Gemmatirosa kalamazoonensis: one gene and its partner. The protein of the gene in region 1 binds, or shares a complex with, the protein of each later gene. Links are inferred from orthologs where the notes say so. Each region holds a gene or a part of one and is shown in the gene's direction. Other genes may lie near its edges.

The links.
Region 2: the proteins of uvrA (region 1) and mfd are in contact, whole or in part, in a crystal structure (PDB 4DFC), measured with the Escherichia coli proteins. The link is inferred for Gemmatirosa kalamazoonensis from one-to-one orthologs.

The regions. Positions count from the first base shown.
Region 1 is NZ_CP007128.1:3,198,620-3,213,838, forward strand. The notes cover bases 4,024-7,500. They hold uvrA (excinuclease ABC subunit UvrA), read left to right. Parts: upstream 4,024-4,402; coding sequence 4,403-7,300; downstream 7,301-7,500. Other genes in these bases: J421_RS13745 (PadR family transcriptional regulator), read left to right, coding at 4,024-4,343; J421_RS13755 (FAD-dependent monooxygenase), read left to right, coding at 7,376-7,500. Also shown: J421_RS13725 (cytochrome c-type biogenesis protein CcmH), read left to right, coding at 1-281; J421_RS13730 (zinc ribbon domain-containing protein), read left to right, coding at 281-823; divalent-cation tolerance protein CutA, read right to left, coding at 828-1,178; J421_RS13740 (ADOP family duplicated permease), read left to right, coding at 1,307-4,000; more of J421_RS13745, read left to right, coding at 4,011-4,023; more of J421_RS13755, read left to right, coding at 7,501-8,557; J421_RS13760 (multicopper oxidase domain-containing protein), read left to right, coding at 8,633-10,513; sdaAB (L-serine ammonia-lyase, iron-sulfur-dependent subunit beta), read left to right, coding at 10,578-11,252; sdaAA (L-serine ammonia-lyase, iron-sulfur-dependent, subunit alpha), read left to right, coding at 11,254-12,135; J421_RS13775 (YbjN domain-containing protein), read left to right, coding at 12,283-12,687; J421_RS13780 (PspA/IM30 family protein), read left to right, coding at 12,690-13,556; J421_RS13785 (AI-2E family transporter), read left to right, coding at 13,610-14,794; J421_RS13790 (N-acetyltransferase DgcN family protein), read left to right, coding at 14,830-15,219. UniProt on the Escherichia coli protein: The UvrABC repair system catalyzes the recognition and processing of DNA lesions. UvrA is an ATPase and a DNA-binding protein. A damage recognition complex composed of 2 UvrA and 2 UvrB subunits scans DNA for abnormalities.
Region 2 is NZ_CP007128.1:4,320,907-4,336,548, reverse strand. The notes cover bases 2,340-6,239. They hold mfd (transcription-repair coupling factor), read left to right. Parts: upstream 2,340-2,691; coding sequence 2,692-6,039; downstream 6,040-6,239. Other genes in these bases: J421_RS33675 (peptidylprolyl isomerase), read left to right, coding at 6,127-6,239; J421_RS18930 (vWA domain-containing protein), read left to right, coding at 2,340-2,669. Also shown: J421_RS18935 (DUF58 domain-containing protein), read left to right, coding at 1-719; more of J421_RS18930, read left to right, coding at 813-2,339; more of J421_RS33675, read left to right, coding at 6,240-7,656; J421_RS18915 (peptidylprolyl isomerase), read left to right, coding at 7,731-9,092; J421_RS18910 (PdxA family dehydrogenase), read left to right, coding at 9,103-10,035; J421_RS18905 (type IV pilus twitching motility protein PilT), read left to right, coding at 10,105-11,577; J421_RS18900 (hypothetical protein), read right to left, coding at 11,669-11,890; translational GTPase TypA, read left to right, coding at 12,094-13,932; J421_RS33670 (hypothetical protein), read left to right, coding at 14,064-14,381. UniProt on the Escherichia coli protein: Couples transcription and DNA repair by recognizing RNA polymerase (RNAP) stalled at DNA lesions. Mediates ATP-dependent release of RNAP and its truncated transcript from the DNA, and recruitment of nucleotide excision repair machinery to the damaged site.

The DNA.
Region 1 (15,219 bases):
GCGGCTACTCGGCCGACGAGATCGTCGCCGCGTTCACCGACGTGTACGGCGAGCGCGTGCTGATGGTGCCGAAGAAGGAAGGCTTCAACTGGGCGGGCTACGTGGCGCCGTTCGTCGCCATCGGCACCGCGGGCGCCGTGGTGGCCACCACGCTTCGGCGGTGGCGCGCGCGCGCCGCCGTCGTCACGCCCGCGTCGCGCGGCGACGTCCAGGCGGACGTCGACGCCACGCCCGAGGAGCTCGCGCGCCTCGACGCCGCGGTGCGCGCGGAGGAAGCCTGATGGCGCTCCCCGATGGCGTCATCGCGCTCGGCGCGGGCACCGTGCTCGCGCTGGGCGCCGCGGCGCTCGTGCTCGGCCCGCTGCTGCGCGACGAGACCGACGCACCGCGCGCGCGGCGTCCGGTACCGTCGCGCGCGAGGGAGGCGACCACCGGCGCCGTCGACGCGCTGCGCGAGATCGAGTTCGACCGCGCGACGGGCAAGCTCTCCGACGCGGACTACGATGCGCTGAAGGCGACGTACACCCGCGAGGCGCTCGCCGAGCTGCGCGCCCGCGACGCCGCCGCGGCGTTAGGCACTCGCGCGGCCGCCGCCGCTTCGGACGACATCGTGGAGCGCACGATCCGTCGCTATCGCGCCTCGTCCGCCCACGCCGCGGTCTGCCCGGTCGACGGCCCGCGCCCGGAGGCGGACGCGGTGTTCTGCTCCGCGTGCGGCCGCTACCTGCCGGCGGTCTGTCCGCGCTGCGGCGCGGCGTGCGACCAGCCGGAGCAGCGGTTCTGCGGCGCGTGCGGCGTGCCGCTCGACGCGGCCGCGGCCTGACGCGTCAGGGCGCGACGATCTCCTCGTCGCGCCCCTCGCCCGTCTCGCGGGCGATCCAGCCGAGGTACTTCTCGAGCCCCGCCGCTACGGGGAGCGCGAGCAGCTCCGGCACCTTGTACGGGTGCAGCTCGGCGAACACGGTCGCGAGGTCGCCGAGCCGGCCGGCCGCGCTCTTCAGCAGCACGACGACCTCGCGCTCGTCGGCGAGCTGGCCCTCCCAGCGATAGAGCGAGCGGGCGCCGGGGAGGATCGTGCCGCAGGCGACGAGGCGCCGATCGAGCAGCGCGCGCACGAACGCGACTGCCTCGTCCTCGGAGGCGAGCGTGGTGAGAACGACGGTGGCGTCGGAAGACATGCCGTAATTCTAGCCGAGTCAACCTTCCGGGCGCAGCCAGCGTCTAACGCGGAACGATCGAGCGATCCATCCAACGATCTATCAGCGCGTGCTATCGCGGCGCGCGATATTTCTACATTGTAGAAGCCATGGCACCGTCCGAGCCCCGCCTCCCGCGACTGCCGCTCGTCCTGCTCGGCGCGCTCCTCCCGCGCGCGGAGCGCGACGAGCTGCTCGCCGATGTCGTCGAGGAGTTCGGCGAGCGGTCGCGCGCCGCCGGCACGCCGGCGGCGCGGCGGTGGCTGTGGGCGCAGCTCGTCGGCTCCGCGCCGGCCGTGCTGCGCTGGAGATGGTGGCGCGGGTGGACCGGCTTCGAGCCCCGCGCGAACGCGTACCGCCCCGGAGGGCCCATGCTCAAGAGCTGGATCTCGGACGCTCGCTACGCGGCGCGCCGCCTGCGCGCGCGCCCCGGCTACACCGTCCTCGCCGTGCTCACGCTCGCCCTCGGCGTCGGCGGCACCGCCGCCGTGTACGGCGTCGCGCGCGGGCTGCTGTTCGACCCGCTCCCGTACGCGAACGCGCCCGAGCTGGCGACGTTCTGGTCGACGTTCTCGTGGAGCGAGGAGGAGTTCTCGTACCTCCGCGGCCGCTTCCCGGGCTTCCGCCAGGTCGCCGCCTACCGCAACCGGGACGTGACGCTGCGCGTGGGCGACGCGCCGGCGCGCTTCGTTCCCGGCATCGCCGCGTCGGCCGAGCTGTTCGACGTGCTCGGCGCGCGCCCCGCGCTCGGCCGCCCGCTCCGCGCCGGCGACGATGCGTTGGGCACGGCGCCGGTCGCGGTGCTCAGCGACGGTCTGTGGCGCGAGCTCGGGGCCGACCCGTCGATCGTCGGCCGGAGCCTCGTCCTCGACGGCGCGCCGACGACGGTCGTCGGCGTGATGCCGCGGGGCTTCTGGTTTCCCGACCCCTCGGTACGCGTGTGGACCTCGACGCCGATGCGCCCGGACAACGGCGCCGGCAACTACACGCTCGTGGGTCGCGTCGCGCCCGGCCTCGACCCCGGCAACATGGGTCCCTACGTCGCGCGGCTCACCGCGATGCTCGGCGAGCGGTTCCACTATCCCGAGAAGTGGGACAAGACGAAGAACGCGAGGGTGACGCCCATCCGCGAGTCGATGACCGGCACGATGCGTCCGGCGCTGCTCGCCACGCTCGGCGCGATGGGGCTCATCCTGCTCATCGCCTGCGCCAACGTGGCCGCGCTCATGCTCGGCCAGGTCGACGCGCGCTTCACGGAGCTCGCGGTGCGCTCGGCGCTCGGCGCGAACCAGCGTCGTCTCACGCAGCAGCTCGTGGTCGAGGCGCTGCTCATCGCGATCGCGGCGGGCGCGCTGGGCGCGGGGCTGGCCGCCGGCGGCTTCCGGGTGCTGGCGCACGCGCTGCCGTTAGGCGCCTGGGGCGAGACGGTCTCTCCCGACTGGCGCGTCTTCGTGGCGGCGCTCGGTCTCGCGATCGCCGCGGCGCTGCTCGTCGTCGCCGTGCCCACGGTCTCGCTGTGGCGCGGCGACCTGCGCGGGGTGCTGGGACGCGCGCGCACCGGGGGGCTCGAGGGGCGCGGCGGTCGGCTGGAGAACGGCCTCGTCGTGGCCGAGGTGGCGCTGGCGGTGCTCATCGCGTCAGGGGCCGCGCTGCTCGTGCGCAGCGTGGGCAACCTCTACGCGCTCGACCCGGGCCTCCGCGCCGAGCAGGTCGCCGTCGTCGACGTGGTCGCGCCCAACGATATCGGCGGCGTCGCGCAGTGGCGCGCCGTCGATGAGGTGGTGACCGCGCTGCACGCACTCCCCGGCGTGCGCGCCGTCGCCGCGACCACGCAGCTCCCGCTTCGCGGCGGCAGCGACAGCTACGGCTTCACCATCGAGGGGCTGAAGGACACGGACGACGGTTCGACGACGTACATGCGCATTGTGACGCAGGAGTACTTCGCCGCGCTGGGGATCCGCCGGCTCACCGGGCGCACGTTCGAGCTCACGGACCGTCGCGCCGCGGACAGCGTCCGCGCGGAGACGCAGCGCGGCGAGCGCCGCGACAGCACGCCCCCCGAGCGTGTGGTCGTCATCAACCAGGCGCTGGCGAAGAAGTACTTCCGCGGCGAGAGCCCGATCGGCCGGCGCATGGGCGGCACGTTCCGCGGCGCGGAGCGCATCATCGGCGTGGTCGTCGACGTCGCCGAGGGCAAGCTCACCGACGCGCCCGAGCCCGCGCGCTACTTCCTGGCCGACGAGGTGCCCATGCGCCACGGCACGTACACGCTCGCGCTCCGCGTCTCGCCCGGCATCGACCCCACGTCGGTCCTCGACGCGGCGCGCCGGACGGTGTCGCGTCTCGCGCCCGGGTTCGCGGTGCAGGAGCTCACCACGATGCAGCGCGTGCTCGATCGTGCCGTCGGCCCCGCGCGGCAGGTGATGACGCTGCTGTCGCTGCTCACCGGGCTCGCGCTCGTGCTGGGCGCCATCGGCATCTACGGCGTCATCGCGCACTTCGCCGCGCGCCGTCGGCGCGACTGGGCCATCCGCGTCGCGCTCGGCCTGCCCGGCGGGCGCGTGGTGGCGCGCGTGCTCGGCCACGGTACCGCGCTCGTCGCCGTCGGCATCGTCATCGGTGTCGCCGCCGCGTCGGTCCTCGCGCGCCTGCTCTCGGCGCTGTTGTTCGGCGTGAGCGCGTTCGACCCGCTCGCGCTGGCCGGCGCCGGCGTCGCGCTGCTCGTCGTCGGGTTCCTCGCCGCGGCCGCGCCCGCGTGGAGGGCCGGCATGACCGACCCCGCCATCGCGCTCCGTGAGCAGTGAGGGCCGTGCGATGAGCGATCAGTCGCCGCTCGGCGTGTTCGAGGAGCAGATCCTCGTCGCCGTGCTCCGCGTGCAGGGGGACGCGTACGGCATGAACGTGCGCCGCGAGATCGAGCGCGTCACCGAGCGCGAGGTGGCGATCGGCGCCGTGTACGCCACGCTCGACCGGCTGGAGGCGAAAGGGCTCCTCGTCTCCAGCCGGCCGCGCTCGCAGATCTCGCCGCGGCGGTTGTTCGCGCTCACCGCGGCCGGGGCGCAGGCGCTGGCCGACACGCGCGCCATGCGCGACCGGCTCTGGCAGGGGGTCGACCTGCGGCGGCTGGCGGCGCTCGGCCGCGGCTGAGCCCGCGCTCCTACCTGCCGGCTTGTCTTCGGGCCATCTCCCGCGCAGCTTAGGATGTTATGGCCGAAGAGTCGCTGATCGTCCGCGGTGCCCGCGAGCACAACCTCAAGAACGTCGACGTCACCATCCCACGCGACAGGCTCACCGTCATCACGGGGCTGTCCGGATCGGGGAAGTCGTCGCTCGCCTTCGATACGATCTACGCCGAGGGGCAGCGGCGCTACGTGGAGTCGCTCTCCGCGTACGCGCGCCAGTTCCTCGGGCTCATGGAGAAGCCCGACGTCGACGCGATCGAGGGGCTCTCCCCCGCGATCTCCATCGAGCAGAAGAACGCCGGGAACAACCCGCGCTCGACCGTCGGCACGGTCACGGAGATCTACGACTACCTGCGCCTGCTGTTCGCGCGCGCCGGCACGCCGCACTGCCCGAACTGCGGCCGCCCGGTGCAGCGCCAGAGTCCCGCGCAGATCGCCGAGACCGTGCTCACGTGGCGCGACGGCACGCGCATCGAGGTGCGCGCGCCACTCGTGCAGGGGCGCAAGGGCGAGTTCCGCGAGCTGTTCGAGGGCGCGCGAAAGCAGGGGTTCATCCGCGCCGTCGTCGACGGGGAGCTGATCGAGCTCGCCGACCCGCCGAAGCTGAACCGCCGGCAGAACCACAGCATCTCGGTCGTCGTCGACCGCCTCGTCGTGCGCGCCGAGGATCGCGGGCGCCTAACGGATTCGCTGGAGACCGCGCTGCGCCTCGCGGAGGGGCTGGTGGAGGTCGTGGAGTACGGCGCCGGCGAGCCGGAGATCCACCTCTTCAGCGAGCGCTACGGCTGCCCGGTGTGCGGCATCTCGCTCCCCGAGCTGGAGCCGCGGCAGTTCTCGTTCAACTCGCCGTTCGGCGCGTGCCCCGCGTGCGGTGGGCTCGGCACGCGGCGCGAGGTGAGCGAGGAGCTCATCCTCGGCGACGCGAGCATCTCCATCCTCGAGGGCGTCGTGCTGCCGTGGGGAGAGCCCGACGGCTATCTCCGCAAGACGATCCTCCCCGGCCTCGCGAAGGCGCTCGGCTTCGACCTCAACGCGCCGTGGGGGAAGATCCCGCCGGCCGCGCGCAACGCGCTGCTCCACGGCACGGAGAGCGGGGAGCGGGGAGCCGGGAGCGTGGAGACGCCCAAGAAGAAGGCCGCACGCTCCACGCTCCCCGCTCCACGCTCGGCTGGGATGCAGTGGGAGGGCATCATCTCGAACATCCAGCGCCGCTATCAGGAGACGTCGAGCGACGCCGTGCGGATGGAGCTCGAGGAGTTCATGGTCGCGCGGCCGTGCTCCGCGTGCGGCGGCACGCGGCTCAAGCCCGCGTCGCTCGCCGTCACGCTCGCGGACCGCAACATCGGCGAGGTCGTCGATCTCTCCGTCGTCGGTGCGCTCGAGTTCTTCAATGCGGTGCCGGTGCGCGGCAACGGCAAGCCGGGGCTCGACCCCGAGATCGCCGGCCCGATCCTCAAGGAAGTGCGCGAGCGGCTCCGCTTCCTCGTCGACGTGGGCCTCGACTACCTCACGCTGAACCGCTCCGCCGAGTCGCTGTCGGGCGGCGAGGCGCAGCGCATCCGGCTCGCGACGCAGATCGGCTCGCGCCTGGTCGGCGTGCTGTACATCCTCGACGAGCCGTCGATCGGCCTGCACCAGCGCGACAACGGGCGCCTGCTCGCGACGCTGAAGCAGCTCCGCGATCTCGGCAACACGGTCATCGTCGTCGAGCACGACGAGGAGACGATGCGCGAGGCCGACTACCTGCTCGACCTCGGACCCGGGGCGGGGAAGCATGGCGGGGAGGTGATCGCCGCCGGCACGGTGGACCAGGTGCTGCGCAACCCGAACTCCCTCACCGCGAAGTACCTGAACGGCACGCGCGAGATCCCGGTCCGCGCCGAGCGCCGGCCGTACGACCCGAACCGGGTGCTGCGCGTGGTGAACGCGCGCGAGCACAACCTGCGCGGCGTCACGCTGGAGATTCCGTTAGGCACCTTCGTCGCCATCACCGGCGTCTCCGGGTCCGGCAAGTCCACGCTCATCGAGGACACGCTGCACCGCGCGCTCGCCCGCCACTTCTACCGCGCGCGCGTCATCCCGGCCACGCACGACCGCATCACGGGGCTCGAGCACATCGACAAGGTCATCGACATCGACCAGAGCCCCATCGGCCGCACGCCGCGCTCCAACCCCGCGACGTACACCGGCCTGTTCACCCCCATCCGCGAGCTGTTCGCCGAGCTGCCGGAGGCGAAGATCCGCGGCTACGGGCCGGGGCGGTTCAGCTTCAACGTGAAGGGCGGCCGCTGCGAGGCGTGCCAGGGCGACGGGCTCGTGAAGATCGAGATGCACTTCCTCCCCGACGTCTTCGTGCCGTGCGACGTCTGCAAGGGGAAGCGCTTCAATCGCGAGACGCTCGAGGTGCGCTTCCGCGGCCTCTCCATCGCCGACGTGCTCGATCTCACCGTCGAGGACGCGTGCTCCACGTTCGAGAACCAGCCGCGCATCTCGCAGAAGCTCGAGACGCTGCGCGACGTGGGGCTCGGCTACATCCACCTCGGCCAGAGCGCGACGACGCTCTCCGGCGGCGAGGCGCAGCGCGTGAAGCTCGCCACCGAGCTGTCGAAGCGCGACACGGGACGCACGCTCTACATCCTCGACGAGCCGACGACGGGGCTCCACTTCGAGGACGTGCGGCTGCTGCTCGACGTGCTCCACCGGCTCGTCGACCGCGGCAACACGGTGCTCGTCATCGAGCACTCGCTCGACGTCATCAAGACCGCGGACTGGGTGGTCGACCTCGGCCCCGAGGGCGGCGCGCGCGGCGGCACCATCGTCGCCGCCGGCACACCGGAGGACGTCGCGAACGTGGACGCCTCGTACACCGGGCACTACCTGAAGGCGCTCCTGCCGAAGCTGCGTCGTCGCAAGGCGGGGTAGGCACCCGGGTCGACCGACCCTGGGCGCCGTTCGGCGGCCGCCGCATGATGGAGCGCAACCACGGCGGATCCCATCATGTCCATCCCATCGCGCAGCTCCACCGCGACGAGCAGCGTCGGCCGCGTCGCGATCATCGGCGGCGGCATCGGCGGTCTCACGGCCGCCATCGCGCTGCGCCAGCGCGGCATCGACGCGCACGTCTTCGAGGCCGCGTCGGCGCTGGGCACGGCGGGCGCCGGGCTGTGGATCTCGCCTAACGCGATGCAGCTGCTGCAGCGGCTCGACCTCGCCGGCGCCGTCATCGCCGCCGGCGTGCCCCTCGGCCGCGCGGAGGTGCACGACGCCGAGCGTGGGCTGCTGCAGCGGCTCGATTTCTCCGACGCCTCGCAGCGCTTCGGCGTGCCGACCGTCGCGATCCTCCGCCACCGCCTGCACGCGATCCTCGCCGCGCGGCTGCCGAACGACCGGTTGCACGTGGGTGCGCCGTGCGTGTCCGTCACGACGACGCACGGGGTGCGCGCGCATCTCGCCGACGGCCGCACCATCGACGCGGACCTGCTCGTCGGCGCGGACGGCCTGCGCTCGGTCGTGCGCGAGTACGTGTCGCCCGGCGTCGCACCGCGCTACTCCGGGCAGACGTCGGTGCGCGGCGTCGCGTCGCTCGCGCTGCCGCCGTCGCTCGCCGGCGTGTCGCGCGAGATTTGGGCGCCCGGACGACGCTTCGGCTTCTCCGCCGTCGCGCCCGGCGAGGTGTACTGGTTCGCGACGTTCGACGCGCCGCCCGGCATCGCCGAGCCGCCCGCCGAGTCCGCGCACCACCTGCACGCGCTGTTCGACCGCTTCCCGCCGCCCGTCTCCGATCTGATCGAGACCACCGACGACGCGCGGCTGGTCCGCACCGATCTGCACGACCTGCCGCGCCTCGCGACCTGGCATCGCGGCCGCGTGGCGCTGCTCGGCGATGCGTCGCACGCCACCACGCCGAATCTCGGACAGGGCGCGGCGCAGGCGATCGAGGATGCGTGGGTGCTCGCCGACCGTCTCGCGCGGTCGGTCTCCGTGGAGGCCGCGCTGCGCGAGTACGAGGCGATCCGCAAGCCGAAGGCGCGCTTCGTCGTCGATCGCTCGTGGCAGGTGGGCCGCCTCGCGCACCTCTCCAATCCGGTCGGACGCGCGGTGCGAAACCTCGCGCTCCGTTGTACGCCCGCATCGGTGGCGCGCCGACAGCTCGATCGCGTGTACGTGCTCGACTACTGACGCGGCGGGCGGGGCTTGTGCGGTTCGGAGGCGGGGCGCATCGTCTCGCACCCTTTCCGCACCGGAGGTCGGGCCGTGACGTGGTTCGCCCCGCTCCTCGCCGCCATCATCCTGAGCGCAGCGAAGGATCCGCCCTCGCGCTCTGCGCCCGTCGCACTGCCTAACGACAACCGCGTGCCGGCTGGCGTGACCGTCGCGGGCGTGCGGCGCATCCGTCTCGTCGTGCAGCGTGCCGTGTGGCACCCCGACGCCGATGACGGGCCGTCGCTCGTCACCGAGGTGCTCGGCGAGGAAGGGAAGACGCCGATGATCCCCGCGCCGCTCATCCGCGTGCTCGTCGGCACGCGCGTCGATGCGACGGTGCGCAACACGCTCGCCGACACGATCGTCTTCTTCGCGCAGTGCGGCATCGACTGCCGCGACAGCCTGTTCGTGGCGCCGGGGCAGACGCGCGCGCTGCCGGTGCGCACGAGCCGGCCCGGCACGTACTCGTACGCGTCGTTCCTGTACCGCGGCGGCCACCCGTACTTCGAGAGCGCGGCCGCCACCCAGACCGGTGGCGCGATCGTCGTCGACTCCGCGGGCGCGCCCCCCGACCGCGTCTTCGTCATCGCCGAGTGGATCCAGCGCTTCGACACGACGAAGGTGGGCGACGACGAGCGGCTCGTGATGACGATCAACGGGCGCATGTGGCCGCACACGGAGCGCCTCCACCTCACCGTCGGCGACACGGTGCACTGGCGCATCGTCGACGCGAGTGGCGACACGCACCCGATGCACCTGCACGGCTTCTACTTCCGCGTCGACTCGCGCGGCGACGGCGCGACCGACACGATCTACTCGGCCGCGCAGCGGCGTTGGGCGGTCACCGAGGAGCCGCCGCGGCTCGGAGCGTTCACGCTCACCTGGGTGCCGCAGCGGTCGGGGAACTGGATCTTCCACTGCCACAAGGCCGTGCACATGGGCGGCTTCCAGCACGCGCACCTCGCCGAGGAGCGCGTCGACCCGATCCGCGACACGACGCACGACGCGCACACCACCGACGCGGAGCACATCGCGTCCGGCATGGGCGGACTCGTGCTCGGCATCGAGGTCGCGCCGCGTCCGAGCGCCGTGCCCGCCGCGATCGCGGTGTCGTCGACCGCGCCGCCGGCTCCGGTCGCGCCGAGGCGCATCCGCCTGCTCGCGCAGCGGCTTCCCGGAGCGCTCGGCGTGCATGGGTACGTCGTGCAGGGCGGGGACTCCGCGCCCGCGCGCGACTCGGTGCGCGTGCCCGGGCCGCCGATCGTGCTCACGCGCGGCGAGCCGGTGGAGATCACCGTCGTCAATCATCTCGACGTGAAGACCGGTGTGCACTGGCACGGAATAGAGCTGGACAGCTACTACGACGGCGTGGGAGGATGGAGCGGCGCCGGCGCCCACCTCGCGCCGCGCATCGCGCCTAACGACTCGTTCGTCGTGCGCTTCACGCCGCCGCGCGCCGGCACGTTCATGTACCACACGCACAACGACGAGGTGCGACAGCTCGTGCTCGGCCTCTACGGGCCGCTCGTCGTGCTCGAGCCCGGGCAGACGTTCGACGCGTCCACCGACCATCTCGTGGTGATCGGCGAGACGATGTCGAGCGGCCGACGCGTGGTCGGCGTGAACGGCGCCGCGGGCGCGAGGCCGATGCACCTCGCCGCGGGCAAGCCGCACCGCTTCCGGCTGCTCAACGTCCTCATCGACGACGACGCCGAGGTCTCGCTCGTCGACAGCGCGAATGCGCCGCTCGTCTGGCGTGCCGTCGCGAAGGACGGCGCCGACCTCCCGGTCGCGCAGCGCACCGAGCGTCCGGCGCGTCTCTCGCTCGGTCCCGGTGAGACGGTCGACGTGGAGATCGTGCCGAAGCCGGGGCGCTACGCACTGCTCGTGCGCGGCTACAGCAACGTCCTCATCGACGTTGACGTCCGTTAGAATTCCCGTCCTCACCGTTCGACTGTCCCGGCGCGCCGGGATTCACGCTTCGGCCCGATCCGCCGTGGTCAGTCTGCTCGACATCATCGGCCCCGTCATGGTGGGGCCGTCGTCCTCGCACACCGCGGGCGCGTGTCGCCTCGGTCTACTCGCGCGCAATCTCGTCGGCGGCACGCCCGAGCACGCGCGCATCGAGCTGCACGGATCCTTCGCCCGCACCGGCGAGGGGCACGGCACCGACAAGGCGATCGTCGGTGGCCTCATGGGCTTCCGCCCCGACGACGAGCGCCTGCGCGACGCGCTCGACATCGCCGAGCGCGAAGGGCTCGACTACCGCTTCGAGAAGACCACGCTCGGCGAGGACGCGACGACGCACCCGAACACCGCGCGCTTCACCGTCACGCGCGGCGACCGCGAGGCGGTCATGGTCGGCTCCTCGCTCGGCGCCGGCCGCGTGCTCGTCACGGAGATCGACGGCTACCCGGTCGAGATCACCGGCAACTATCACACGATCGTGCTCGTCGCCGAGGACGTGAAGGGATCAATCGCGTCCATCGCGACCATCCTCGCCACGAACGGCGTGAACATCGCCACGCTCCGCGTCTCGCGGCAGCAGCGCGGCGGCGACGCGTTCATGGTGTGGGAGGTCGACGAGCGCCCCGACGAGAAGGTGCGCGACACGCTGCGCGCCCTGCCCTGGGTGCGGTGGGCGTTCCGCCTCGAGAAGGTGAGCGCCTGACATGTACCGCTCGCTCGCCGACGCCATCCGCGACGCCGAGGCGCGCGGCGTCACGCTGCACGAAGTCGCGCTCGACGCCGAGAGCGCCGACTCCGGCCGGCCGGTCGACGACATCCGCGCGTCGCTGCGCCGCGCGCTCGAGGTGATGCGCGGCGCCGTCGCGCAGGGGCTGCGCGGCGATCTGCGCTCCGCCTCGGGCCTCGTCGGCGGCGACGCGGCGAAGCTGCGCGAGGGTCCCCCGGGGCCGCTCGCCGGCACGCCGTTCCGCGACGTGCTCGCGCGCGCGCTCGCCGTGCAGGAGGTGAACGCCGCGATGGGCGTCATCGTCGCCGCGCCGACCGCGGGCGGGGCCGGGGTCCTTCCCGCGGTGCTCACCGGGCTCGCCGACGCGCGCGGCATCGGCGACGACGCGCTCGTGGACGCGCTCGCGACGGCGGGGCTCATCGGCGCCGTCGTTGCCGACCGCGCGTCGCTCTCCGGCGCCGAGGGGGGATGCCAGGCGGAGACCGGCGCCGCCGCGGGGATGGCCGCCGGCGCCGCCACGGAGATGCTCGGCGGCACGCCGCGCCAGGCCGGCCACGCCGTGGCGCTCGCGCAGCAGGGCACGTTGGGCCTCGTCTGCGACCCCCTCGGCGGGCTCGTCGAGCTGCCGTGCGTGTTCCGGAACGCCACCGGTGCGGCGATCGCGCTCGCCGCGATCGAGATGGCGCTCGCCGGCATCGAGTTCGCCATCCCCGCCGACGAGGTGATCGACACCATGGGCGAGATCGGCCGCGGCATGGACGTGCGCTACCGCGAGACCGCCGGCGGGGGCCTCGCGGCCACGCCCACCGGCCGCCGTCTCGCGCGGGAGCGGCTGGTCCAGATCAAGAGAGGGGAGTGAGGGCGCGAGGCAGGAGGGCAGGAGGAAGGGAGGGCTCATGCCCTCCCTTCCTCCTGCCCTCCTGCCCTAAATTCGCGAGAGCGGTCCGGCAAAACTCGGGGCCGCACTGAGCCGTAGGGCAACCATCCCTTCCGACAGGTGCGGCACATGGTCACACGCGACGACATCGAGAGCTTCCTCGACCGACTCGCCACCGAAGGCACTGCGTATCAGGAAGTCGAGCCCGGGCTGTGGATCATTCACCCCGGCGGCGTGATCGACTTCGACGTCGTCTGCCACTACAACCCGCCGGTCGTCGTGCTCCGCGTGAAGGTCATGGACCTGCCGGCCGACGACAACGCGTGCAACGGCCTCGCGCGGCGGTTGCTGCAGCTCAACGCGTCCGACCTCGTGCACGGCTCGTACGGCATCGAGCAGGAGGCGGTCGTCCTCACCGAGGCGCTGGAGCTCTCGCACCTCGACTACGAGGAGTTCCTCGCCGCCTACGAGAGCATGACCCTGGCGCTCACCTCGCATCTTCGCGAGCTGGCCACGTACCGCGAGGCCCGCTGATCATGGGCATCTTCGATCGCTTCTCGACCCTCATCCGGTCGAACATCAACGACCTCATCTCCTCGGCGGAGAACCCCGAGAAGATGCTCAATCAGCTGATCGCCGACATGAACGGCCAGCTGATCAAGGCCAAGCAGCAGGTCGCCGCGGCCATCGCCGACGAGAAGCGCCTGCGCGATCAGGCCGACTCGGAGTTCAAGCAGGCGCAGCTCTGGGAAGAGCGCGCCATGTTCGCGGTGAACCAGGCGAACGACGAGCTGGCGAAGCAGGCACTGCTCCGCGGTTCGCAGCACGCCGAGCACGGGCGCGAGATCGAGGCGACGTGGACGGCGCAGCGCGGCGAGACGGAGAAGCTGAAGCAGTCGCTGCGCGACCTCGCCGAGAAGATCGAGGAGGCCAAGCGCAAGAAGAACCTGCTGCTCGCGCGCCAGCGCCGCGCCGAGGCGCAGAAGCGCATCCAGCAGACGATGTCCTCGCTCTCCGAGAAGAGCGCGTTCGAGGCGTTCGCCCGCATGGAGGAGCGCATCGAGCAGAACGAGCGGCAGCTGAAGGCCGCGCAGGAGATCGACGAGGAGATCGGCGGCGACCAGCTCGCCGGCCAGTTCAAGCAGCTCGAGCGCGCCGTCGGCACCGGCGACGCGGACTCGAAGCTGCTCGCCCTGAAGCAGAAGATGGGCATGCTGCCCGCGGCCGCGCCGGCCGCGGACCGGCAGCTTGGCGCCGGCGGCGCGCCGGCGAGCGCGAAGGCGTTGGGCCCCGGCAAGTCCGACGCGGCGCCGGCCCCGGCGCCTAACGGCGAGCCGGCGAAGCATCCCACGGAAGAGGAGCTGCTCGCCGAATTCGAGGAGCTCGAGCGGCACAAAGGGTGACGGCGGCCACCACCACTTCGGCACCTGTCGGCGCGCCCGCGTCACCGTCTCCGGTGACGGTGGGCGCGCCGCGCCGTTTCCGTTTCGCGCCGATCCTCACGGCGACGGTCCTCACCGTCCTGCTGCTCTGGCTGTTCGGGAGCGTCGCCGACGTCCTGCTCCTGCTGTTCATCGCGATCCTGCTGTCGCTTTACCTCGGCGCCGTTGCCGACGCCGTGTCGCGTCGCACGCGGCTGCCGCGCAAGCTCGCGCTGGTGCTCGCGGTGCTGCTCACGCTCCTCGCCGTCGCGGGGCTGTTCTGGCTCCTCGTGCCGCCGGTCGTGAGCCAGACGCAGGCGCTCTTCCGCGTCCTGCCGAACTACATGACGGCGTGGGACGCGAAGATCGACCAGCTCGTGCGGCGCATCCCCGCGCTCTCCGGCGTCGTGAAGCCGGGGCAGCACCAGGCGCTCATGGCGTTCTACAAGCAGGGCGAGGGGCTGCTGAACGACGTCGTGCCGAAGCTGTTCTCGTTCGTGCACGCGTCGATCGACGTCTTCTCGGTCGCCGTCATGGCGCTCTACCTCGCGATGCACCCGAGCCTCTACCGCGAGTGGCTCATCGCGCTGTTCCCGCCCGTGCACCGCGAGCTCGTACGCGACGTGCTCGGCGAGGCGGCGTCGCAGCTCCGGTCGTGGATCGTCGGGCAGCTCACGGCCATGTTCGTGCTCGCGGTGCTCACCGCCATCGGGCTCTACGCGCTCGGCGTGCCCTACTGGCTCACGTTCGGCGTGTTCACCGGCGCGGTCGCGATCGTGCCGTTCTTCGGCACGCTGCTCTCCACGCTGCTCCCCGCGCTGTTCGTGCTGGCGTTGCCCGGCGGCGGCACGAAGGCGCTGTTCGTCGTGCTGCTCGGCGTCGTCATCCACCTCATCGAGGGCAACTTCGTCGGGCCGTACATCGCGTCGAAGCGCGTGGAGATCCCGCCCGTCCTCTCCATCATGGCGGTGCTCGTCGTCGGCAAGCTGCTCGGCGGCGTCGGGCTGATCGTCGCCGTGCCGACGCTCGCCACGCTCATGGTGGTGGTGCGCCGCATCCTCATCAATCGCATCTACGAGGGGCAGGGGTTCCGGCGCGCCACGCGTGACCAGCCGCTCCTCCTTCGCGTGCCCCCCGCCGACGGCGAGGGGGTGCTCGTCCCCGCCGCGCCGCAGGTCGATCTCATCGCGATCACCGAGCGCGTGCGCCGCACCGCCTGAGCGGCCGCCTTCCGATCCTCGCTCCCGCTTCCATCGTGTCCGAACGTTTTCTCGTGCTGGCCGAAGGGCTCCTCGGCCCGCACAGCTCCAAGACCGCCAGCGCCTGCATTCGCTACACCCCCGACCGCGTCGCCGCCGTCATCGATTCCACGAAGGCGGGTCGCGTCGTGCAGGACTTCCTTGGCTTCGGCGGCGACATTCCGATCGTCGCCACGCTCGAGGAAGGGCTCGCGCATCGGCCTAACGCGGTGCTCATCGGCATCGCGCCCGCCGGCGGGCAGCTTCCCGCCGAGTGGCGGCAGATGCTCGTGACGTCGCTCGAGCGCGGGCTCGACGTGTGGAGCGGCCTGCACTTCTTCCTTGCCGACGACGAGCAGCTGTCCGCCGCCGCGCGCCGCGGCAGTGCGCGCATCTTCGATCTCCGT
Region 2 (15,642 bases), 1.1 Mb from region 1 along the record:
ACTGGCGCATCGCCGCGCGCGCCGACCGCTGGGTCGTGAAACAGTTCGAGGAGGAGACGAACCTCCGCGCCACCGTCGTCCTCGACGTCAGCCGGTCCATGGCGTGGAGCGGCGCGCCCGGCGGCCCGGTCCCGCGCCTCACGAAGCTCGCCTACGCGGAGCGCCTCGTCGCCGCGCTCACGCTGCTGCTGCTCCGCCAGCGCGACGCCGTGGGCCTGATCCGGTTCGATGACCGCGTGCGGTCCGTCGTGGCGCCGCGCGCGCGCCACGGCCAGTGGCGCCGCCTGCTCGGCACGCTCGCCGAAGAGGGCGCGGGCACGGAATCGAAGGCGGGCGACGCGCTGGCGAGCGCCGCGCGCCTCGTGCGCCGTGCGGGCATGGTCATCCTCGTCTCCGATCTGCTCGTCGACACCGGTGAGGTGGAGACCGCGATCCGCGGCCTTCGCGGAGCGGGGCACGATGTGAACGTGCTGCACGTCATCGATCCCGCGGAGCGCGATCTCTCGCTCGGCGCCGGCGAGGCGGTGTTCGTCGACCCGGAGAGCGGCGCCGCCGTCCCCGCCGTCGTCGCCGACGTGCGCGAGGCCTATCGCGCCACCGTCGACACCGCGATCGCCGACTGGCGCAGCCTGTTCGCGCGCTACGGCGCCCGCTACGCCACCGTCATGACCGACGCGCCGTTCGGCGTGCCGCTGCGTTATGCGTTCTCCGCGCACTGAGATCCTCCACGCTCCACGCTCCACGCGCCACGCTCGGCCAGTCCGTGGCGCGTGGCGAGCGTGGCGCGTGGAGCGTGGAGCGTAGCGAACATCATGGAATTCCTCGCTCCTTGGTACGCGGCGCTGGCGGCTGCCGCGGCAGTGCCGCTGCTGCTGCACTTCCTGCGGCGCCGCATCGGCACGCGGCTCGACTTCCCGGCCGTGCGCTACCTCGAGCGCGCGGAGCAGGAGCACAGCGCGCGGCTGCGACTGCGCAACTGGCTGCTCATGGCGCTGCGCGTGCTCGCGGTGCTGCTCGTCGCGCTCGCGGCCACGCGTCCCGTGGCACGCGTCGGCGGGGCGGGGCACGCGCCGGCCGCCGTCGCCATCGTGCTCGACAACTCGCTCAGCACCACCGCCGTCGTCGACGGGCGCCCCGTGTTCGCAGCGCTGCGCGATGCGGCGTTGGAGATCGTGTCGAACGCGGCCGCCGAGGATCGCGTGTGGCTCGTCACGGCGAGCGGCCGCGTCGTCGGCAGCGACGCGAGCGCGGTGCGCGATGCCATCCGCGCGCTCACGCCGCTCGCCGGCGCGGGCGATCTCCCGCGCGCCGTCTCCCGCGCTGCGGAGCTCGCGCGCTCCGCGCGCCGTCCGTCGCCGACCGTCGTCGTCCTCACCGATGGTCAGGCCACCGCGTGGCGCACGACGGCGGACGCCGGGAGCGCGCGGGTCGTGACGTGGGTGCCGCGCGGTGCGCCGCCGCGCAACCGTGCCGTCGTCGCTGCCGACGCCACGCCGCGCCGGTGGACGCCGTCGGGCACGGTCGTCGCGCGCGTGCTCTCGGCCGACTCGGTGCCCTACCGCGTGTCGGAGCGCGACGCCTCCGGCGGCGAGCGCACGCTCGCCCGCGGCACCGCGCCGCCCGACGGCGAGGTCCGCGTGCACGTCACGCCTAACGGGCGCGGCTGGCTCGCCATCGGTGTCGCCGTGCAGCCCGACGAACTGCGTGGCGACGACCAGCGCTGGTTCGCCGCGTTCTCCGGTGAGCCGCCGACCGCGGTCGGCGATCCCTCGGCCGGACCGTTCGTCGCGAGCGCGCTCGCCACGCTCGCGCAGTCCGGCCGCGTCGCGTCCGCGGGTCCGCGTCCCGCGCAGATCGTCTCCGCCGATGCGGCCACCCGGCTCCCCGCGCTCCTCGTCGCGCCGAGCGACCCGGCGCGCGTCGGTCCCGCGAACCTCGCGCTCGAGCGGCTCGGCGTGCCGTGGCGCTTCGCCGCCGCGCGCTTCGGCGAGGCCGCCGTGCGCTTCGCGAGCGGCGCGAGCGATTCCTCGCGCCTCGGCATCGTCGCCACGCGCCGCTTCCAGCTCGTGCCGCGCGCCGCGGCGCGCGCCGACACGCTCGCCACCGCCGGCGGCGAGGCGTGGATCGTGGCCGGGCCGGGATACGTGCTCCTCGGCTCTCCGCTCGCGCCCGACGCCACGACGTTTCCCGTGCGCGCGGCGTTCGTCCCGTGGCTCGGCGAGGTGCTGGCCGAGCGACTCGGCGGCGATCCCGGCGCGGTCACGACGGCGGCGCCTGGCGCGACCCTCGAGCCGCCGGCCGGCGTCGACGCCCTGCTCGGACCCGATGGGCGCCGCATCCCGGTCGCCGCGGGGGTCACCGCACCGGAGCGCGGGGGTGTTTACTTTTGGCTCCGTGGCGGCGCCCGCGTGGGCGCACTCGTGGTGAACGTGGAGGCCGAGGAGTCGGAGTTGGCACGGTTGAACGCGCGCACGCTCGCGGAGCGCATCCGAGGCACTGCGGTGGACGTCGCGCCGAGCGTGAACGAGGCGGCTGCGGCGACGTTCGCCGTCCGCGGCCGCCGACCCGTCGGCGGTGCGGCGTTGATCGCCGCGCTCGTCGCGCTCGCTGCCGAGGGGCTCGCGACGCGCCGCCGGCGCACCGCTCGCGCCGCGCTCGCCGCCGCCTGAGCGGTCCTCCCGCACGAAGGACATGGCACTTCCTACCCTGCTCGACGCCGTCGAGGCGCTACCGGCGTTCGCGCGTCTCACGAACACGCTTCCTGGGGCGAAGGCCCGGGTCACCGTCGCCGGCCTCGCCGGCTCGAGTGACGCGGTGCTCGTCGCCGCGCTCGCCCGCCGTCTGCCGCAGCGGCTGTTCGTCGTCATCGCCTGCAACGTCCCCGACGCCGAGCGGTGGCTCGCCGACCTCGAGGCGCTCGTCGAGGCGCCCGCGCGCGCCGGAGGCACCGTCGCCGAGCCGGGCGCCGCGCCCACGCCGTCGTCGCCTGTGGCGCTGTATCCACCGCGCGAGTCGTTCGGCGAGGCGGAGGCGCACGCCGAGGTGGCGGGCGAGCGCGTCGAGACCGTCGAGCGGCTGGCGCACGGGCAGGTGCGCGTGCTGCTCACGACGCCGCGCGCGGTCATGGAGCGTACGCGTCTGCCGCGCGCGCTGGCCGGCGCCCGCTTGGAGCTGCGCAAGGGCGACGTTAGGCGCCCCGAGGAGCTCGCGGAGCATCTCGAGCGGATCGGCTTCGAGCGCGTGCCGATGGTGGAGGACGTCGCGCAGTTCTCCGTGCGCGGCGGCATCTTCGATGTGTACGGCTTCGGCATGGCCGAACCCGTTAGGCTCGAGTTCTGGGGCGACGAGGTCGTCGAGCTGCGCCACTTCGACCTGTTCAGCCAGCGCTCCACGCGCGCCGCCGAGGTCGCGCTCATCCTGCCCGTCGACGGCGGCGTGCGCGACGAGTCGAGCGGCTTCGAGCGGCTCTCCATCGCCGACCTGTGGCCGCCCGACACGGTGGTGTTCGTGCCGCGGGGCGTCGACCTGCCCGCGGAGCTGCGCCGCACGTGGGACGAGACGCAGCATCACGTCGAGCTCGCGCGCCGCCGCGGCGAGGACGTACCGCACCGCGACGAGCTGTTCGTCGCGCCCGAGCACGCCGCGCGGACCATCGCCGCTTTCGGCACCGTCGCCGAGGTCGAATCGTCGCCCGACGTCGGCTTCCCGATCCGCGCGCCGGAGCCGGTGAACCGCGACATCCGCGCGCTTCGCCGCCTCGTGCGCGACGGCGTGCCGACGATCATCCTCTGCGACAACCAGGGGCAGGCGGAGCGCCTCGACGAGCTGTTGAGCGAGGCCGAGGAGCGGTGGCGGCTCTCGTCGCCGTCGCCGGCGGCGCTCGTCATCGGCGTGTTGGGCGGCGGATTCCTCATCCCGCCCGCGACCGGCTCGCCGCTGCGGGTGCTCACCGACCACGAGGTCTTCCGCCGCGAGCGCCGCATCCGCCGCAGCCGTCGTTACGCCGCCGGCACCGCGCTCGACGTTGGCGTCGCGCTGAAGCCGGGCGACTACGTCGTGCACTTGGAGCACGGCGTCGGCATCTACCGCGGCATCGAGACGAAGTTCGTCGGCACGAACACCATCGAGGTCGCGGTCATCGAGTACGAAGGCGGCGACAAGCTCAATCTGCCGCTCTACCGGCTCGACCTGCTCGAGCGCTACCGCGGCGCCGGCGACGTCGGCGAGGACGCGCCCGCGCCGCGGCTGCACAAGCTCGGAGGCAAGCGCTGGTCGCAGCAGCGCGAGAAGACGCGCGCGGCGATCCAGGAGATGACCGTCGAGCTGCTGCAGCTCTACGCGCGGCGTCGCGTCGCGACGCGCCCGCCGCACTTTCCCGACACGCCGTGGCAGCGGCAGCTCGAGAGCTCGTTCCTGTTCGAAGACACGCCCGACCAGCGCAAGGCCACCGTCGACGTGAAGAGCGACATGGAAGGCGCGCGCCCCATGGATCGTCTGCTCGTCGGCGACGTCGGCTACGGCAAGACCGAGATCGCGGTGCGCGCCGCGTTCAAGGCGGTGCAGAGCGGTCGCCAGGTCGCGGTGCTCGTGCCGACGACCATTCTCGCCGACCAGCACCATCGCACGTTCAGCGAGCGCTTCGCGGACTTCCCGATCCGCGTCGACGTCATGTCGCGCTTCCAGACGGCGTCGCAGCAGACCGTCCTGCTCGCGGACCTGAAGGCGAAGAAGGTGGACGTCGTCATCGGCACGCACCGCCTTCTCAGCCCGGACGTTCACTTCTCGGACCTCGGCCTCATCATCGTCGACGAGGAGCACCGCTTCGGCGTGAAGCACAAGGAGCGGCTCAAGCAGCTCAAGCTCGAGACCGACGTGCTGACGCTCACCGCGACGCCCATCCCGCGGACGCTGCACCAGTCGCTCGCCGGGCTGCGCGACATGACGCTGATGCAGACGCCGCCGCGCGACCGCTCACCGGTGCTCACGTTCGTCGAGCCGTGGGACGACGGGCTGCTGGAGGAGGGAATCGCGCGGGAGCTCGACCGCGGCGGGCAGGTCTTCTTCGTCCACAACCGCATCGAGACCATCGAGGCGATCGCCGATCACGTCAGGCGCCTCGCCCCGCGCGCCCGCGTCGCCGTCGGCCACGGGCAGATGCGCGAGCGCGACCTCGAGGACGTGATGCACAAGTTCGCGAGCGGCGAGGTCGACGTCCTCGTCTCGACGCTCATCGTCGAGACGGGGCTCGACGTGCCTAACGCGAACACGATGTTCGTGAACCGCGCCGACCACTTCGGCCTCGCGCAGCTCTATCAGCTCCGCGGCCGCGTCGGCCGCTCGCACCGACGCGCGTACTGCTACCTGCTCGTCCCCGATTCGATCGACGAGGACGCGGAGCGCCGGCTGGCGGTGCTCGAGCACCACACCGAGCTCGGTGCCGGCTACCGCGTCGCGCTGAAGGACCTCGAGATGCGCGGCGCGGGCAACCTGCTCGGCCCCGAGCAGAGCGGCTTCGTGCACGCCGTCGGCTTCGACATGTACATGCGCATGCTCGACGAGACGGTGCGGCACGTGGTCCAGGGCGACGGCGCGCCGAAGCTCGTGCCGAGCGACGTGTCGCTCGACCGGCCGGCGTACCTGCCGGACGAGTACGTGGTTTCCCAGGAAGCGAAGCTCGACCTGTACCGGCGGCTCGGGCAGCTCACTACGCCCGACGAGATCGAGGCGCTGCGGGCCGAGATCCGCGACCGCTTCGGCCCGCTCCCCCAGCCAGCGGACGCGTTTCTGGCCACCGCTCAGCTCCGGGTGATCGGGGGCGCGCTCGGCGTCGAGGGGATTCTGGTGCGCGGAGACGAGGCTCGTGTTACTTTCCGAGACTCTGCCGTGCCACGGATGAAGGCGCTCGGCGGGGCGTTCCACGATGTCCAGTTCCAGGTAGAGATTCGCCGCGCCCAGCCGCTCGCGCTCAAGCTCACGCGACTCGGCGGCGCCGAGATCCTGTCCGGACTCGTTCGCGCGCTCCGTAGCCTCCTCCCCTGACGGCAGCGCCGCGCGCCGGTGCGTTCTCCGGCGCCCCGCCGCGGCGCGCTACTCACCCCACAAAAAACCCACCGCGCGCAGGTGTCCATGAAACGCCAGGGAATCCTCGTTGTCGCCGCCATCGCCGCACTTTCGGCCTGCGAGGGCGCGCTGACGGCGCACGTCGACACCGTCGCCAAGGCGGCTTCCAACGAGCTCTCCATCGAGCGCCTCGGCACGCTCCTCGGCGCTGCCCCGCAGATCCCCATCCAGGGGGCGCAGGGGCGCGAGGTCGCGAAGAACGTCGCCAGCCTCTGGATCGACTACCAGCTCGTCGGCGCCGCCGCCGCCCGCGGCGACTCGCTGAGCGATCCCAAGGTCGTCGACAAGGCGCTCTGGGCCATCGTCGCCATGGAGCGCATCCGCAAGCTCGGCGAGCAGGTCCTCGCCAAGGTGCCGGCGAACGACACCGCGGGCTACGCGGCCCGGTACAACTCCGGCGAGATGCTCGCCGCGCGGCACATCCTGTTCTCGTTCCCGACGCCGCCCGGGGCCCAGCCGGGGCAGCCCGGCGTGACGGTGCCGCAGAACGTGAAGGACTCCGTCCGCCGCAAGGCCGAGGCGATCCGCGCCCAGGTGAACACCGGCAACTTCGCCCAGCTCGCCCAGAAGAACAGCGGCGACCCGGGCTCGGCGGCGCGCGGCGGTGACCTCGGCATCTTCCCGAAGGGCGCGATGATGCCGCAGTTCGAGAAGGGCGTTACGTCGCTGCAGCCGGGGCAGATCTCGCCGCTCGTCGAGACCCCCTACGGCTACCACATCATCTATCGCCCGACGTACGCCGAGGTCGCCAACCAGTTCGGCCAGGCCATGTCCGGCCGCGGCCGGCAGGTCGCCGAGAGCACGTACCTCACGGGCCTCGAGGCGAAGGGCAAGATCGACGTGAAGCCGGACGCCGCGCTGTGGGCCAAGTCCATCGCCGCCGACGTCGATGGGCACATGAAGGACGACAAGGTGCTCGCCACGTCGAGCGCCGGCGACCTGAAGGCGTCGCGCGTCGCCGACTGGCTCGCCTCGCTGCCGCAGTCGCAGCAGATGCGCGGGCAGGTCCAGCAGGCGCCGGACTCGATCGTGAAGGTCTTCGTGAAGCAGCTCGCGCGGAACGAGCTCCTGCTGAAGCAGGCCGACAGCGCGAAGATCCAGCTCGACACCGCGGAGATGAACAACCTCCGCCGCACGTTCGTCGGTGCGGTCGCGCAGCTGTGGGCCGGCCTCGGCGTCGCGCCCGCGTCGCTGAAGGACAGCGCGAAGACCGACGGCGATCGCGAGAAGCTCGCGGCTTCCCGCATCGAGGCGTACCTGGACAAGCTCACCCAGCAGCGCGCCGAGTTCGTGCAGATGCCGGTGCCCGTCGAGCGCGCGCTCCGCGAGAAGTACGAGTGGAAGATGAACGACGCGGGTCTCGATCGCGCGCTCGAGCGCGCGGCGCAGGTGCGCGCGACGCGCGACTCGTCGCGTGCGGCCGGCCAGCCGCCGACCGCCGTGCCGCTCCCGGGCGGTGCGACGCCTGCCCCGAACGCTCCCGCGCCGAACACGCCGCCGCCGAGCGCTCCGACGCCGGACGCGAAGCGGCCCTGATGGCCGGACGCGGTAACCAGCCGGGGTCCGAGCGCGCTCGGACCCCGGTCGTTTCACCCGGGTACGACACGCCCATGCGCCGTCTCCATCATCTCGTCCGCTCTCGCGCGGCCCTCGTCGCGCTCGTCGCTGCCGTCGCCGCGCCGGCCGCCGCTCAGTCCACGCCGAGCGCCGTGCCGGCCACGCCGCCGGCCACGGGGCCCATCGAGGTCGACCGCGTCGTCGCGATCGTCGGCGATCAGCCGATCCTGTACAGCGAGCTGCGCGACGAGGTGCTCACGCGCCGCGCGCAGGGGCTGGAGGTCCCGACCGACTCGGCGGCGCTCGCCAAGCTCGAGGCGAGCGTGCTGAGCGAGATGATCGACGCCGAGCTGCTCGTGCAGAAGGCGAAGGAAGAGAAGGTCGAGGTGAGCGACGATGATCTCGAGCGCACCATCGACCGGCGCATGGCCGACATCCGCAGCCGATTCTCGGGCGAGGCGGAGTTCCGGTCGGAGCTGAAGAAGGCCGGCTTCGGCACGCCCGAGGACTATCGCAAGAAGCAGCTCGACATCCTGCGCCGGCAGCAGCTGCAGCAGGAGGTCTTTCGCAAGCTGAAGCAGGAGGGCAAGCTCTCGCCCGCGCCGGTGAGCGAGGGCGAGGTCACCGAGGCGTATCAGCAGAGCAAGGCCACGCTGCCGAAGCGCGAGGCTCGCATCAGCTTCAAGCAGATCGTCGTCGCGCCGAAGCCCACGCCGGCCGCGAAGGCCGCCGCGCGCGCGAAGGCCGAGTCGCTGCTCGTGGAGATCTCGAAGGGTGGTGACTTCGAGCAGATCGCGAAGCGGGAGTCGATGGACCCGGGATCGAAGGCGCAGGGCGGTGACCTCGGCTGGTTCCGGCGCGGCGTCATGCTGCGTCCGTTCGAGGACATGGCGTTCGCGCTGCCCGTCGGTCGCGTGAGCCCGATCGTCGAGACGGCGTACGGCTTCCACATCATTCGCGTCGACCGCGCGCAGCCGTCCGAGGTGAAGGCGCGCCACATTCTCATTCGTCCGAAGATCGATTCGGCCGACGTCGTGCGCGCGAAGCTCGAGGCGGACAGCGTGCGTGCGGCGCTCGACAAGGGCGCGAACTTCGATTCGCTCGTCACGAAGCACCACGACCCGATCGAGAACGTCGTGCTGCCCGACCTGCCGCGCGACTCGGTTCCGGCCGCATACTCGCAGGCGATCGGCACCCAGGGAGCGAACGCGATCGTCGGGCCGTTCGCGCTCCCCGACCTGACGAACAACCTCACGAAGTACGTGGTGCTGCGCGTGACGGCGGCGACGCCCGCCGGCGACTACCCGGAAGACGAGGCGCGTCAGGTGCTCCGGCAGCAGATCGGCGAGGCGAAGACCGCGCGCCGGCTCCTCGACTCCCTGCGCAAGCAGACCTACGTCGCGATCAAGCTCTGACGCCGTCGTCGTGCGTCCTCGCCTCGCCATCACGCTCGGCGACCCGCGCGGCATAGGTCCCGAGATCGTCGCCGCGACGCTGCGCGATGGCGCCGTCGCGGCCGACGTGCTGGTGGTGGGGCCCACCGGCACCGAAGTACCGGTCGACGTGTCGGTCGGCGAGTGGACGCGCGACGGCGGCGCCGGCGTCGCGGGGCGGCTCGCGGGGCTCGCCATCGAGCGCGCGGTCTCGCTCGCCCTCGCCGGCGAGGTGCACGGCATCGTCACGGCGCCGATCGACAAGGCGGCGCTGTTCGCCGGTGGGTACGACTATCCCGGCCACACCGAGATGCTCGCCGCGCTCACCGGCCACCGCACGGCGATGATGCTCACGTCCACGGGACCGACCGCCGGCGGGTATCCGCTGCGCGTCGTGCTCGCGACGACGCACGTCGCGCTGCGCGAGGTGCCTAACGCGCTGACGTCGGACGCCATCGCCGCTGCCGCGGGGGTCACGCGCGACTACCTGCAGCGCTGGTTCGGCGTCGAGTCGCCGCGCATCGCGCTGTGCGCGCTGAACCCACATGCGGGGGATGGCGGCCGGTTCGGCACCGAGGACGATGCGTTGCTGGCGCCTGTCGCGCGTACGCTCGGGTTGGTCGGCCCGCTGCCCGCCGACACCGTGTTCGTGCGCGCCATGCGCGGCGCGTTCGACGCGGTCATCGCGCCGTATCACGACGTGGGCATGACGGCCATCAAGGTCGCCGCGTTCGGCCACGGCGTGAACGTCACCCTCGGCCTTCCGTTCCCGCGCACGTCGCCCGACCACGGTACGGCGCTCGACATCGCGGGACGCGGGCTCGCGGATCCGTCGAGCTTCCGTGCCGCGCTGCAGCTCTGCGCGGACCTGGCGCGTCGCGCCTCGCACCCGGCGGCGGCGGCACCCGTGGCGGTGACCGGCTGAGCGGGTGGGGCGTCTAGGGACAGCGCGGGCCGCGCACCTCGGCCCGTTCGTCTCCTCGTCCCACTCGCCATGCCGCAGCTCGATCGCCTGCTCGCCGCACTTACCGCCCAGGGGGCCGACGCCGTCGAGCTCACCGAGGGCGACGTCGCCGCGCTCGTCGCCGGCGGCGTGCGCCGTCCGCTCACGCGGCAGGCGCTGACCGGGCCCCAGCTCGTCTCCGTCGTGCGCGAGGTGGCGCCTCCGGACGCCGTCGCGCAGCTCGATGCGTCGCTGCCCGCGCAGTTCAGCTACGCGGCGAGTGAAGGGCGATTCCTCGTGCGTGTCATGCGCATCGACGAGCGGTGGTCGGCCACCGTCGCCGCGGAGCCTGCGTCGGTCGACGACGCGTCCCAGCGCGCGGCCGTTCCAGCGCCGAGCGCGGCGCCCCGCGTGGGCGACGACCGTGCGAAGAACGCCATGGATCGGCTGCTGCGCACGCTCGTCGAGCGTGGCGGGTCGGACCTGCATCTGCGCGTCGGCGAGCCGCCGGTCATCCGCGCGTCGGGTGAGCTCGAGCGGCTCGAGGAGCCGCCGATGCACGCGCCCGACCTCGAGGCGATGCTCGTCGCGATCATGCCCGAGCGCAACCGCGCGGAGTTCGTGGAGCGCAGCGACACCGACTACGCCTACGAGATCGACGGCGTCGCGCGCTTCCGCGCGAACGCGCTGCGCGATCGCAAGGGCCCGGCGGCGGTGTTCCGCGTCATTCCGGCGAAGATCGTGAGCGTCGAGGACATGGGGCTGTCGCAGGAAGTGCAGAACCTCGCGTACCTCACGAAGGGGCTCGTGCTCGTCACCGGTCCGACCGGCTCGGGCAAGTCGACGACGCTCTGCTCGCTCGTCGACCTCGTAAACCGCTCGCGCGGCGATCACATCCTCACGATCGAGGATCCGATCGAGTTCGTGCACCCGAACAAGAAGTGCCTCGTCACGCAGCGACAGGTCGGCGTGCACACCGAGTCGTTCAAGACCGCGTTGCGCGCGGCGCTGCGTGAGGATCCCGACGTCATCCTCGTCGGCGAGCTGCGCGACCTCGAGACCGTCTCGATCGCGATCGAGACCGCGGAGACGGGGCACCTCGTGTTCGGCACGCTGCACACGACGACGGCCGCCGGCACCGTCGACCGCATCATCGATCAGTTTCCCGCCGACCGGCAGGAGCAGATCCGCATGATGCTGAGCGAGTCGATCAAGGGCGTCATCTCGCAGACGCTGTGCAAGAAGATCGGCGGTGGCCGCGTCGCCGCGCGCGAGATCCTGCTCGCCAACTCCGCGGTCGCGAACCTGATTCGCGAGGGGAAGACGGTGCAGATCCAGAGCGTGATGCAGACGAGCAAGCGGCTCGGCATGGTCACGCTGAACGACGCGCTCATGGAGCACGTCGACGCCGGCGCGGTGGAGCCGAAGGAGGCCTACATGAAGTGCGTCGACAAGCCGAACCTGCTCGCCACGCTGAAGGCGCGCGGCCACGACACGAGCTTCGTCGAGTCGATCAAATCCTGACCTGCGGAAGCGAGAACGGCGGAAGCGGATACCGCGGCACCTGCGTGCCTTGCGGTATCCGCTTCCGCCGTTCTCGCCGTCGCATCAGCCGTCAGCCGTCCGTGCCCTCACTGTCGATGCTGTCGCTCGCGCGTCTGCGCTCGCCGCTGTCCGCTAGGTCGAAGGTGCCGTCGCTCTCTCCACGTCGCCGCGCGTACTCTGGGCGTTCGCTGTAGCCGTAGCCACCGAACACCTCGCCGCCGCGCATGTAGTCGTGGCCGTAGCCCCGGCCGTGAGGGTAGTCGTTCTCGGACTGCTGCTCGCGCTGCTCCATTGGCGGATCCTCCGTAGAGCGTGTGTGGACCAAGTTCCCGCCGCACTCGTCGTGCCGCAAGTCCGTGGCAGCCCACGGGACTCGGCGTGCTGGAGCGTCGCGGACGAGGCGGCCGCTCGGTGCGGGTCCGCCGTCGGACGGCGTAAGTGTCCTTCCCGCGCGGACTTGCAAGCGCTCGCCGGTGCCCGATATATTTAAAGGCTATGCAGATTAGGAACATCGCCATCATCGCGCACGTCGACCACGGCAAGACGACGCTCGTGGACAAGATGCTCCGGCAGTCCGGAGCCTTCCGCGACAACCAGGTCGTGCAGGAGCGGGTGATGGACTCGAACCCGCTCGAGCGCGAGCGCGGCATCACGATTCTCGCGAAGAACACGTCCATCCACTGGAAGGACGTGAAGATCAACGTCGTCGACACGCCGGGGCACGCCGACTTTGGCGGCGAGGTGGAGCGCATTCTCCGCATGGTCGACGGCGTGCTGCTCGTCGTCGACGCGTTCGACGGCCCGATGCCGCAGACGCGCTTCGTCCTGCGCAAGGCGCTGGAGCTCGGACGCACGCCGGTGATCGTCATCAACAAGATCGACCGTCCCGGCGCCGATCCGCTGCGCGTGCACGACGAGGTGCTGTCGCTGTTCATCGAGCTGGAGGCCGACGAGGCGCAGCTCGACGCGCCGGTCGTCTACGCGTCGGCGCGTGACGGCGTCTCGACGCTCGATCTCGACACACCGCTCACCGACCTGTCGCCGCTGTTCGACACGATCGTGGCGCACGTGCCGCCGCCGAGCGACGCGGCGGGGCCGTTCCAGATGCTGGTGTCGACGATCGACTACTCGCCGTACCTCGGCCGGCTCGCGATCGGCCGCATCGAGCGCGGGACCATCAAGGTCGGCGACGCGGTCGCGCTGCTCCCGCTCGAGCCGACGCGGCCGATGGAGCGTGGACGCGTCACGAAGCTATTCGGCATCGAGGGGCTCGAGCGCATCGAGATCGAGAGCGCGTCGGCCGGCGAGATCGTGCAGCTCGCAGGGCTCGAAGGCGTCGAGATCGGCCTCACGGTCACCGACATCGAGCACCCCGAGCGGCTCGCCGGCATCAGCGTCGAAGAGCCGACGATCTCCGTCGACTTCGTCGTGAACAACTCGCCGTTCGCCGGCAAGGACGGAAAGTTCGTGACGTCGCGGCAGCTGCGTGAGCGGCTGTACAAGGAGCTGGAGCGGAACGTCGCGCTGCGCGTGGAGGACACGGAGAGCACCGACTCGTGGGCGGTGTCCGGGCGCGGTGAGCTGCACCTCTCCATCCTGATGGAGACGATGCGCCGCGAGGGCTACGAGTTCCAGGTGTCGCGCCCGCGCGTGATCACGAAGGAAGGGCTGAACGGCGAGCGTCTCGAGCCGTACGAGGAGCTGTCCATCGACGTGCCCGAGGACTTCCTCGGCGCGGTGATGGAGAAGCTCGGGCAGCGGCGCGCCGAGATGATCGAGATGAAGAACCCGGGGCAGGGGCTCGTGCGGCTGCTGTACCGGATTCCGGCGCGCGGGCTGTTCGGCTACCGTTCCGAATTCCTGACCGACACGCGCGGCACCGGGATCATGCACCATCGGTATCTCGAGTACGGGCCGTGGGCCGGGCCGCTCGCCGGACGGTCGCGGGGCGTGCTCGTGTCGATGGAGAACGGAACGGTGGTGGCGTTCGCGCTCATGTCGCTGCAGGAGCGCGCGACGCTGTTCGTGTCGCCGGGCGACGCGGTGTACGAGGGGATGGTGGTCGGCGAGAACTCGCGCCCGGGGGACATGGACGTCAACCCGAGCAAGGAGAAGAAGCTGACGAACATCCGCACGAAGTCGACGGACGAGAACGTGAACCTCGAGCCGCCGCGGGTGTTGACCTTGGAAAGCGCGTTGGAGTATATCGAGGACGATGAGCTCATCGAGGTGACGCCGCAGAGCATCCGCCTGCGCAAGCGTCTCCTCAGCGCGAGCGACCGGAAGAAGATCTCGCGGGAGGCGAAGCGGGAACGCGAGCGCGCCGCGTTGTAGCGGGCGCGGGTCGCGTCGGCACGTCGTCGCCTGGTAGCGTGGTGGTCCGGTGGCATCGACTGCGCGGTCCGCTTTGTGCGGGCCGCGCGCAGTTCCTTCTACTCACTCGACCCTGCAAGGAGAGCCCTCGTATGTCGGACAAGCTCGAGTCGGCGTGGCCGGAGACCCTGGCGGATGAGGGGTTCGGACCGCTGGCGATGTCGCCGCGTCGGGAGGATGACGACGAACCCGACGAGGACGGATTCGACGATGCGGATGACGATCTCGACGACGAGTTCGACGACATCGACGATCTCGACGACGAGGATGAGGACGACGACGACGATCTCGACGAAGACGAGGACGATCTCGACGACGACGAGGACGATCTCGACGACGAGGATCTGGACGACGAGGATCTCGACGACGAGGAGCTGGACGACGTCGAGGACGAGGATTACGACGCGTAACGGGTCGAGTGGACCGGGTCGACGGCCTCGACCGTGAGGCGGGGTGGTGGGACGGACAAAAAGCTGTTCCTTCCCCTTGAAGTCGGCCCTTGAGGCGCTATACTTATCGTTCCCCGGCGGCGCCGGGCGGCCGCCGCGACGAGCAGCGGCCGACGAACGGTTGATTGACAATCGAGTGAGGAATCGTGCGATGGCCCTCAACGATCCGCGGCTCTCGTGGGCAGCGGGGAGAGGTCAAGACACGAATGATTCCGGACGCGGGCTTCCGCGTCTGTGACGTGGAACCGCGTTCGAAGAGCAGACAGATTCTCTCTTGGAGAGTTTGATCCTGGCTCAGGACGAACGCTGGCGGCGTGCTTAACACATGCAAGTCAGGGGGCGGAGCAATCCGTCACCGGCGAACGGGTGCGTAACACGTGAGCGACCTGCCCTGGTGTGGGGGATAGCCGGCCCAACGGCCGGGTAATACCGCATACGGCGCGACGGGGGCATCCCCGATGCGCGAAACTATTTAGGCGCCAGGAGGGGCTCGCGGCCTATCAGCTAGTTGGCGGGGTAATGGCCCACCAAGGCGATGACGGGTAGCTGGTCTGAGAGGATGGCCAGCCACATTGGGACTGAGAGACGGCCCAGACTCCTACGGGAGGCAGCAGTGGGGAATCTTGCGCAATGGCCGAAAGGCTGACGCAGCGACGCCGCGTGTGGGATGACGGCCTTCGGGTTGTAAACCACTGTTGCCCGGGACGAACAGCGCTTTTCGAGGCGCCTGACGGTACCGGGTGAGGAAGCACCGGCTAACTCTGTGCCAGCAGCCGCGGTAATACAGAGGGTGCGAGCGTTGTCCGGAATCACTGGGCGTAAAGGGCGCGTAGGCGGTCTCTTAAGCGTGTGGTGAAAGCCCGGGGCTCAACTCCGGGTCGGCCGTGCGAACTGGGAGACTGGAGCTTGTCAGAGGCAGGCGGAATTCCGGGTGTAGCGGTGGAATGCGTAGAGATCCGGAAGAACACCGGTGGCGAAGGCGGCCTGCTGGGACAGTGCTGACGCTGATGCGCGACAGCGTGGGGAGCAAACAGGATTAGATACCCTGGTAGTCCACGCCGTAAACGATGGGCACTAGGTGCTTGGGGGAGCGACCCCCTGAGTGCCGGCGCTAACGCATTAAGTGCCCCGCCTGGGGAGTACGGCCGCAAGGCTGAAACTCAAAGGAATTGACGGGGGCCCGCACAAGCGGTGGAGCATGTGGTTTAATTCGACGCAACGC